DNA from 3 places in the Tardiphaga sp. 172_B4_N1_3 genome. Region 3 is predicted to be linked to each of the others. Evidence: predicted binding sites of a transcription regulator. Region 3 holds the regulator's gene; each other region holds the start of a gene.
The links. The regulator LexA, encoded in region 3, represses DNA repair genes until DNA is damaged. The targets are predictions, from matches to a motif close to TGTTCNNNNTGTGTTCNG.

Region 1 (3,275 bases), 4.2 Mb from region 3:
TGCTCTCGCGCCAGGTGGCACGGGGCTTCAAGGCGAGGGCGGCTTCGGACGAGTCAGGCGCGCTGGTCATGGGGAAGGGTTAGCAGATTCGGGAGGGAGCGGCCTGTGGCCTATTCCCCTGCCTGAATCTTGCGCGGCAGCGGCGCGAACATGTCGGGGGCCGCGGTCTTGGCGATCGCCGGGGCCACCTCGGCCGCCGGCTCGCTCTTGCTGAAATCCAGTTCCTCGATGCGGCCGGCGCGCTTTTCGATCTTGTCGGCGGAAATCAGAATCTGGCGGACGTCCTCATTGGCCTGCCCGAAATGCGTCTGCAGCTTCATCACGCGATCGCGCAACCGGGTGAGGTCGTCGCCCAGATTCAGTACCTCCGTGCGGATCTGGTCGGCGGCGTCGCGCATCCGCGCGTCCTTCAGGATCTGCTGCATTACCTGGATCGCCAGCATCAGCAGCGACGGCGATACCAAGACGACGCGGGCGCGATAGGCTTTCTGGATGATGTCATCGAAACCGTCGTGGATTTCCGCATAGACGGATTCCGACGGCACGAACATCAGCGCCGTATCCTGCGTCTCGCCGGCCACCAGATACTTCTCGGCGATGTCGGTGACATGCTTCATCACGTCGGCGCGCAAGCGCTGTGCTGCGTATTTCTTCTCGTCGTCGCTGCGCGCGTCATGCAGCGCCGTGACGGCCTCCAAAGGGAATTTCGCATCGATGCACAGCGGGCGCTGGTCCGGCAGGAAGATCACGCAGTCCGGCCGTTTGCCCGACGACAGCGTGTGCTGGAACGCATAGGCGCCGCTCGGCATGCCGTCCTTGACGATGCTTTCCATCCGCGCCTGACCGAAGGCGCCGCGCGACTGCTTGTTGGCGAGCACGTCGCGGAGCGTCGTTACCTGCGAGGTGAGGTCGGTGAGGTTCTTGTGGGCGTTGTCGATGATGCCCAGCCGCTCATGCAGCGCGCTCAGGCTTTCCATCGTGTTGCGGGTGGTCTGTTCCATGGATTGGCCGACGCGATGGGTCACGGAGTCCAGTCGCTCGGACACCGCGCGTGCCATGTCGGCCTGACGGCCTGCCAAGGCCTGGCCCATGGCGTCGACGCGGCCGGTGGCCTCGTTCTGCGCCTTCAGCACTTCGCTGAGGCGTTCTTCCAGTTCGTCGGCGCGGATCGCCTGGGCCATCGCCATGGCGGCGCCGCGGCTACCGGAGCGAGCGATGATGATGGCGATGGTGAGCAGCAAACCCAGCGCCAGAGCACTGAAGCCCATCAATGCCACGCCGGCGGTGACCGGCATGTCGCCGATCATGAAAAGAATCTCGTTCATCCCATCCTTGTAGCCGATTCGGTCGGTTGCGCGAACGAAGAGGGAACATTTATGGTTAATGCAAAATGAATTTTCCTGGTTAACCCAAGCCTAAGAAATGTGGTTAAGCAGACCTTAACCGGCATGGTTAACCGCGCCTCAATTTTCATGGTTTGCGGGGAGTTGACGTCCTTCAAAGTCCAGCTTTTCCAGCGGATTGACCCGGACCGGCGCGCAGATTAAATCGCCGCCATGGCCATTCGTGAAATCATTATCCTGCCCGACAAACAGTTGCGGCTGATCTCCAAACCTGTCGAGAAGGTGACGTCGGAGGTGCGCAAGCTCGCCGACGACATGTTCGAGACGATGTATGACGCACCCGGGATCGGGCTGGCGGCGATCCAGATCGCGGTTCCGCTGCGGCTGATCACCATGGACATCGCCAAGAAGGACGATGAGGAGGACGGCAAGAAGCCGCGTGTCTTTATCAATCCGGAGGTCATCTCGGCCTCGGAAGAGCTCTCGGTCTATGAGGAAGGCTGCCTGTCGATTCCCGAATATTACGAGGAAGTGGAACGCCCGGCGACAGTGCGGATCCGTTATATGGACCTCGACGGCAAGACCATCGAGGAAGAGGCCTCTGGCCTGTTCGCGACCTGCATTCAGCACGAGATCGACCATCTCAATGGCGTGCTGTTCGTCGATTACCTTTCCAAGCTGAAGCGCGACCGCGTGCTGAAGAAGTTCACCAAGCTCGCCAAGCGCGCGGAGTAGCTTCTCCGCGCAACGCTGCAACAGATCGGCTCCGACCTATGTCGCTTCGTTTGATCTTCATGGGCACGCCGGATTTCGCGGTGCCGACGCTGCTCGAACTCGTGGCCCACGGCCATGAGATCGTCGCCGTCTATACCCGCGAAGCAAAGCCCGCCGGCCGGGGCATGAAGCTGCAGCCGACGCCGGTGGCGCGCGAGGCTGAACGGCTCGGCATTCCCGTCTTCACGCCGAAAACGCTGCGGACGCCGGAGGCGGAAGTCGAGTTCCGGTCGCATGAGGCCGAGGCTGCGGTCGTCGTCGCCTACGGCATGATCCTGCCGCAGAACATTCTCGATGTGCCGCCCCTAGGTTGCTTCAACCTGCACGGCTCGCTACTGCCGCGCTGGCGCGGCGCGGCGCCGATCAATCGTGCCATCATGGAGGGCGACGCCGAGAGCGGCGTCATGGTGATGAAGATGGATATCGGCCTCGACACCGGCGATGTCGCCATGGCCGAGCGCCTGGCGATCACCGATGCGATGACGGCGCTGGACCTGCACGATGCGCTGGCGCCGCTTGGTGCCGACTTGATGGTGCGGGCCATGGGTGCGCTGGAAAGGGGACGGCTGAGCCTGACCCCGCAGAGCGCAGACGGCGTCACCTACGCGGCCAAGATCGACAAGGCCGAGGCCAAGATCGACTGGTCGAAGCCGGCGCGCGACGTGCTTCGGCATTGTCATGGCCTGTCGCCGTTTCCCGGCGCGTGGTGCGAAGTGCCGATCGAGGGCGAGGCGGTGCGCGTGAAGGTTCTGCGCTGCGAGCTTGCAAAGGGCGCGGGTGCGCCCGGCGAGATCATCGACGATCAGCTCACCATCGCCTGCGGCGAGGGCGCGATCCGGATCATCGACCTGCAGCGCGCCGGCAAGCAGCCGATGAAGGCCAGTGAATTTCTGCGTGGCACGCCGCTGAAGCCGCCTCTGCAGGTGGGCTGATGCCGCGCTACAAGATGATCATCGAATATGACGGCGCGCCATTTTCCGGATGGCAGGTGCAGGCCAACGCGACGCTGACCGTACAGGGCGCGCTGGAGCGTGCCGCCGAGGCCATTTGCGGCGAGTCGATCCGCGTCCATGGCGCCGGTCGCACCGATGCCGGCGTCCATGCGCTCGGCCAGGTCGCCCATTGCGACGTGCCGAAAGTGCTGGTGCCGGGTCGCTT
Region 2 (3,275 bases), 510 kb from region 3:
TTGCCCTGCCTGTCCATCGCATCGATCAGCGTGCGTGCCAGCTTGGCCAGTGTCAGCGTAATCACGCCATCGGTGGCAATCGGTTCGGCGAAACGTTGCTCGACGATATAATCCGGCAGCGGCTTGCGCGGGGAAATCGGTGCATCGCTTTGCCCCAGCGCCTGTTCCAGCAGCGTCGTGAATTCCGCGCCGAAACGTGCGGTGATTTCGGGGCGCGAGCGCGAGGCGACATCGCCGATGGTCTTCAAGCCGGCGCGGCGCAATCCACGGATGATCGCCTCATCGGCGCCGAGCGTGAACAACGGCAGCGACGTCACTGCCCTGGCCTCCTCGCCCGCGGCGATGATCCGGCCATGTGCATATCGACTGAGCGTGCGCGCGCATGTCGATGTCCCCGCAATCGCTGCACTGACAATAAAACCCTGCCGCGACAGCGCCGCGCAGAGCTGCTCCATCAGTGCGGCCTCGCCACCGAACAGATGGGCACAGCCGGTGATGTCGAGAAACAGGCCATGCGGCAGATCCAGCGCCACCAGTGGCGTGAAGCGGTCGCACCAATCGGCGATGTCGGTCAATACCTGCGTATCGGCGACAGGATCAGCATCGAACACCTGAATGTCCGGACAGACCGCACGGGCATTGGCGAGCGGCAGACCTGGTTCAAGGCCGAGCTTCGCCGCGGCATCGTCCAGCGCGGAAATCTGCAGCGCATTGCTTTGCTTGGCGACGACAATACTTGCTTGCAGATTAGCTGGCGCGCCGTTGCGCGCGAGCTGACGTTTGATGCGATCGGTTGGCAGGCGCGGCAGCCACAGGCTGAGGATGCGCCGATGTGTCACGGAAAACGCACTCATCACACTTCCATTCCATGATCCATTGCCCGTTCGGGCCGTGACGATTTCGAACGAGTTGCACATCGAGCATGGGCGCGCCCCATGATTGCCATGGCCTGAATGGCGGCGAATGCGCGGAGCGGATGATCCAGCGCGTCTCTGCCGTACTCGAGACCGGAACGCCTGCAGTCCGCAGCAACAGGCACGTGACGCCAGAGCCGCGCGCTGCCAGCGTGAGTTTGCGGCTGGCGACGAGGTCGAACTGTTTGCTGTCGCCCCAGGTTTCCAGCACGACGCTGCCCAGCGCATCGCAGGCCAGCGCATCAGCCGTGGTCCGCAATGCCGTCTCGACATCGGGCGCGCGCACGGTGACCAGCAGGCGCGGATCGAGGCCGAGCTCACGCCAGCCGCTCATGGCCAGCGCGCCGCATTCGCGTTCGGAGAAATCCTGCCGGATCCACAGCAGCGGCCGCTTTGCCGAGACACGATGCGCAAGGCCGGCGACAAAGCCCGTGGCCGCCGCGCTGTGCCGGCCTTCGGCGAACACCTCATGCATGGTGCCACGTGCGAGCCCGCCTTGCAGCGCCGCGTCCGCCTCGGCATGACCGAGCGACACGCGATCCGGCGCATAGGTATCGCTGTGGGTCTCGATGCGCTCGATGCTGCCGCGCAATTGCGCGAGCGTGGTCATGCGTGCGCCGGTCATGCGCCGCTCCTCGAAATTGTTTTGCCGTGGAGGGTTTTTAGTGAACCCATTGCCGGCCCATTTGTTCATGATATGTTCTAATATAAAGCTAAGATGGCAAGCCGAGTCAATCGGGATCATCAGCCACTTTTTTAGCGTTTGGAATCAAAGGGATTTTTGAACATGGACGTGAAGCGCAAGCTGGAGATCCTAGCGGATGCCGCGAAATACGACGCGTCCTGTGCGTCCAGCGGTACCGAGAAACGGGACTCCCGCGACGGCAAAGGCATCGGCTCGACCGATGCAGGGATGGGGATCTGTCATTCCTATGCGCCGGACGGCCGCTGCATCTCGCTGCTGAAGATCCTGCTCACCAATGCCTGCAATTACGATTGCCTTTATTGCGTCAACCGCGCCTCCAGCAATGTGACGCGCGCCCGCTTCACCGTCGATGAGGTCGTCCAACTGACGCTGGATTTCTACCGGCGCAATTACATAGAGGGACTGTTTCTCTCGTCGGGCATCATCCGCAGCGCCGATTACACGATGGAACAGGTTGTCGCCGTCGCGCGGAAACTGCGCGAGGAGCATCACTTCCGCGGCTATATCCATCTCAAGACCATTCCGGAAGCCGACGAGGTACTGATTACCGAGGCCGGCAAATATGCCGATCGCCTCTCGATCAATATCGAGGTGCCGGAAGAAGACAGCCTCGCCAAGCTGGCTCCGGAAAAAGACGTTCGCGCCATACGCCGCACCATGGGCCGTTTGCGGCTGAAGCTCGACGAAGCCCGCGAAGGACGCAAGCCGACGCCGCGCGGCAAAGTCGGGCCGCGTTTTGCGCCGGCCGGCCAGAGCACGCAGATGATCGTCGGCGCCGACAGCGCCAATGATTCAACCATCATCCGCACCTCGGCCAATCTGTACGGGTCCTACAATCTGAAGCGTGTCTATTACTCCGCTTTCAGCCCGATCCCCGATGCCAGCCGCGCACTGCCGCTGCGCGCCCCGCCGCTGATCCGCGAGCATCGGCTGTATCAGGCCGACTGGCTGATGCGTTTCTATGGCTTTGATGCCGACGAGATCGTCGATGACAATGACGGCATGCTATCGCTGGACATGGATCCGAAGCTCGCCTGGGCGCTGCGACACCGCGAGCGCTTCCCGCTCGACGTCAACCGCGCCAGCCGCGAAGACCTTTTGCGCGTGCCCGGCTTTGGCGCCAAGGCCGTGCAGCGGATCATCGAAACCCGCCGCATCTCGTCGATCCGCATCGGCGACCTCGCCCGGCTGCATATTCCGCGGAACAAGGCACTGCCTTTCATCGTTCTTCCGGATCACCGCCCCGCCGTGAATTTGCTGGACGGCGCGAGGCTGGCGGAGCAGTTCAAACCGAAGGCAACCCAATTGGGATTTGGATTTTAGACTTTCATTTCAGGAGATCCGATGCACAGTATCGTGCTGGAGAGCGACACCGACTTTGAAGGCTGGCGCAAGGCGGCACGCAAACTGGCGCTCAACAACATTGCTCCCACTGACGTGACATGGACGGTTGCAGGCGCCGAGCCTGAATTGTTCTCCGCCTCGCCCGAGACGTTGCTCTCTGACGCCACGCAAGGCACTTTCAACGTCTCGGCCAAATTCGTCGAACTGGCGCACACCGCGATCCTGCATCGCGATCCCGAACGCTTCGCCCTGCTCTATCGCTTGCTGTGGCGGCTGCGCGACAATCCCGATCTGATCCACGTCGCGATCGA
Region 3 (3,275 bases):
CTGGTGCGCAACGACGTCGATTACCTCCCGATCGACGAGATCTTCGGGCGCGTCGCGACGACGCCGTTCGTGGTCTACCCGCCCGGCATCGCCACGATCGTACCCGGAGAACGGCTCACCGAACGGTCAAAGCCGATGATCGATTATCTCAGGATGTTCGAGACCTGCTTCAACACGTTCCCGGGCTTCGACGTCGAGATCCAGGGCATCTACCGCAAGGTCGACGCCAATGGCCGGATCCGGCTTTACACTTACGTGGTCTCCGAATAGGGAGCACGTAAGGAGCCAGATTTGCCAACGGAACTCGAACAGCCGGTCGTCATCCGACCATCACGCGACACCGACGTCGATGCCATGCTGGCGATCTATCGCCGGCACATCCGGCAAGGCGTCGAGGAAGGCGTCAGCGACGCCGACACGCCGCAGCCCGATGATCTCAGAGACCGGCGCAAGAACCTGCGCAGCAAGCGGTTCCCCCACCTCGTCGCCACGCAAGGCGGCGAGGTCGTCGGCTATGCCTATGTGGTGCTGTTCCGCAAGCGACCGGCCTATCGCTACACGGTCAAGCATTCGATCTATATCCACCACGGACATGTCGGCCGGGGCATCGGCCGCCTGTTGATGCGCGAACTGATCGACGTGTGCGCGGCGGCCGGCTTTCGGCAGATCATCGGCTATATCGATGCCGACAACACGGCCTCCCTCGGCCTTCATGAAAGCTTCGGCTTCGCCCGCGTCGGCTTGCTGCCCGGCGTCGCTTATCGCTCCGGCCGCTGGGCCGACACGATCATGGTTCAGCGCTCGCTGGCCACCGGCTCCACGACTCCGCCGCCGCCCATTGGGCGCATGACGTCCGCGTAGCCCAGGCGACCGCGGAAGCATTTTCCATCTCCGCCGCGGTCGACGGCAGGTGAGGAACAGCCTCCTCAAACCTCGCTCAACGTGCATTCTGTTGACGGCAAATTAAGCATTGCAGAACACATATGGAACATATAGTGTTCGTTCATGATTTGTTTCGAGATTCTGTGGCTTTGAGTAGTTTGAGAGTGCCCGAACTCGCGCAACCGATCTTCGAACGATCGTCTCTGGATTGAGGCTCACCGTTCGAAGGCCCTTTGAAACGCACGCGGCGGCCGACACCGTCAACTGAGGATGGCTTCAGATGCTCACGCGCAAACAATACGAACTCCTGCGATTCATCGATCAACGGTTGAAGGAAGCCGGCGTCCCGCCCTCCTTCGACGAGATGAAGGATGCGCTCGACCTGCGCTCGAAGTCCGGCATCCATCGTCTGATCACCGCGCTGGAAGAACGCGGCTTCATACGCCGTCTGCCCAATCGCGCCCGTGCCATCGAAGTCATCAAGCTGCCAGAGCTCGGCGCGCCGGTCACCGGCGGTACCGGCCGCCGCGGCTTCACGCCCAGCGTCATCGAAGGCACGCTTGGCAAGGTGCGTTCGGCCGCCAGCATCGCCAGCAACAGCGGCGATGATGACAATGGCCGCACAGTTGCCATCCCGGTGATGGGCCGGATCGCGGCAGGTACGCCGATCGAGGCGCTGCAGACCCGCAGCCACACCATCAGCATGCCCGCAGACATGCTCGGTTCCGGCGAACATTACGCGCTCGAAGTGCGCGGCGATTCCATGCAGGACGCCGGCATTCTCGACGGAGACACCGTGCTGATCCAGCGCAACGAGAGCGCCGACACCGGCGACATCGTGGTGGCCCTGATCGACGACGAGGAAGCCACGTTGAAGCGCTTCCGCCGCCGCGGCGCGTCGATCGCGCTGGAGCCTGCGAATGACGCCTACGAGGTCCGTATCCTGCCACCCAACCGGGTGCGCATTCAGGGCAAGCTGATCGGCCTGTATCGCCGCTACTGAGATTTGCGCCTCGGCGGATTACTGATCTTCGGGTTGAAGATCGGTTTCCGCCGGCGTCGCATCCACCGGCCGGTTTTGCGGTGGACGACTGTTCTGGATCAGATCTTGCTGGGGCTCATCGGGAATTGCGCGCGACCACGGACGGTCCAGGCCACGCGGTCGCACGGCATCCATCGTAAAGCCATTCGCGGTTCGGTGCAGGCCCACCGCACCATTTCGTTGCAGGCGATCCTGATCGATCACCAGCGCCCTGCAATCTCTCGGCGATTGTCGCGCCGTGACGATGAGCGCCGCTTTCTCGCAATCATCTGTGAAGGCATCCGGCTGTAAAACCAGCGCCACCAAAGCGCCATCGGCCAGTGCCGTGATGCACCCGTCGCGGTCGCAGGACACACCGTGGCTGAGGGAGGCATCCGTTGGCAGCCGTGCGTCGGCATCACCGGCAAGCCACTCCTTCGCGAGAAACGCATCCTTGGCGCTGCGCATCATATGCAGGCGCCCCTCCCTGCCCCGTACCGCAACGCTGTGACCGTCACCCGAAATCAGGACATCCGGCTGCTTGACCAGCAACGCCCAGACAATCGAGAGCGCAAGCACACCAAGCCCTGCGAGGCGCAACGGCGTGCGCAGCAATCCCAGCACGATGATGCCGATACTGGCTGATATCAGCGGTCCCGTCCCGAAGGCCGGCATCCGGCCGATGGCGCCGGGCAAGGCTGCCACCCATTGCGTGACGACAATCATCCACTGGATGCCGACATCCATCAGCCGCCAGAACACACCGTCAAAGCCAAACGGCATGGCCACCAAACCGAGAATGCCCGCCGGCATAACCAGTGCCGAGACCACCGGCATCGCCAGGAGATTGGCGACGACGCCATAAGGCGTGACGCGATGGAAATGAAACGCGGCATAGGGCGTGGTGGCGAGGCCCGCGACCAGCGAGGCCAGCACGAGCATCGCGATCTCGCGTCCGCCCCATAGCGCCACGCGCGCCGTCGCGGAATGATCGGGCGAGGCAAACAGCGCGGGCATGCCGATCTGCACCAATGCGACCAGCCCCAGCGTCGCCGCGAATGACATCTGAAAACTCGGATGCACCAACGCTTCCGGCGCCACGATCAGCACAACCATTGCTGCCACCGCCAGCGTACGGAACGTCACCGCCCGGCGATCGACCATGACTGCAATCAGCACAACGGCCGTCATGAAAAAGGATCTCTGTGTCGCGACTTCGGCACCTGACAGCAGCAAATAGAACAGTGCTGCGAATAACGCCGCAGCCGCTGCGACTTTCTTGATCGGGAATGTCACGGTCAGGACAGGGATCAGTGCCAGCAGTGCGCGTATCGCAAAGAACACCACGCCGGCGACAACGGCCATGTGATAG

Region 1: a site for LexA is predicted at 1,356-1,373, ahead of AB7783_RS26255 (DNA recombination protein RmuC). Genes of this name have one in related genera too.
Region 2: a site for LexA is predicted at 1,602-1,619, ahead of AB7783_RS03815 (ImuA family protein). Genes of this name have one in related genera too.

What each region holds. Positions count from the first base shown of each region.
Region 1 is NZ_CP197238.1:5,556,623-5,559,897, forward strand. It holds gene AB7783_RS26250 (AmpG family muropeptide MFS transporter) at 1-70, opposite strand, end outside; gene AB7783_RS26255 (DNA recombination protein RmuC) at 111-1,325, opposite strand; gene def (peptide deformylase) at 1,557-2,078, shown strand; gene fmt (methionyl-tRNA formyltransferase) at 2,117-3,049, shown strand; gene truA (tRNA pseudouridine(38-40) synthase TruA) at 3,049-3,275, shown strand, end outside.
Region 2 is NZ_CP197238.1:876,852-880,126, reverse strand. It holds gene AB7783_RS03820 (Y-family DNA polymerase) at 1-854, opposite strand, end outside; gene AB7783_RS03815 (ImuA family protein) at 748-1,539, opposite strand; gene AB7783_RS03810 (putative DNA modification/repair radical SAM protein) at 1,702-2,943, shown strand; gene AB7783_RS03805 (UdgX family uracil-DNA binding protein) at 2,965-3,275, shown strand, end outside.
Region 3 is NZ_CP197238.1:1,387,647-1,390,921, reverse strand. It holds gene AB7783_RS06265 (Orn/Lys/Arg decarboxylase N-terminal domain-containing protein) at 1-270, shown strand, start outside; gene AB7783_RS06260 (GNAT family N-acetyltransferase) at 292-861, shown strand; gene lexA (transcriptional repressor LexA) at 1,163-1,885, shown strand; gene AB7783_RS06250 (ComEC/Rec2 family competence protein) at 1,904-3,275, opposite strand, start outside.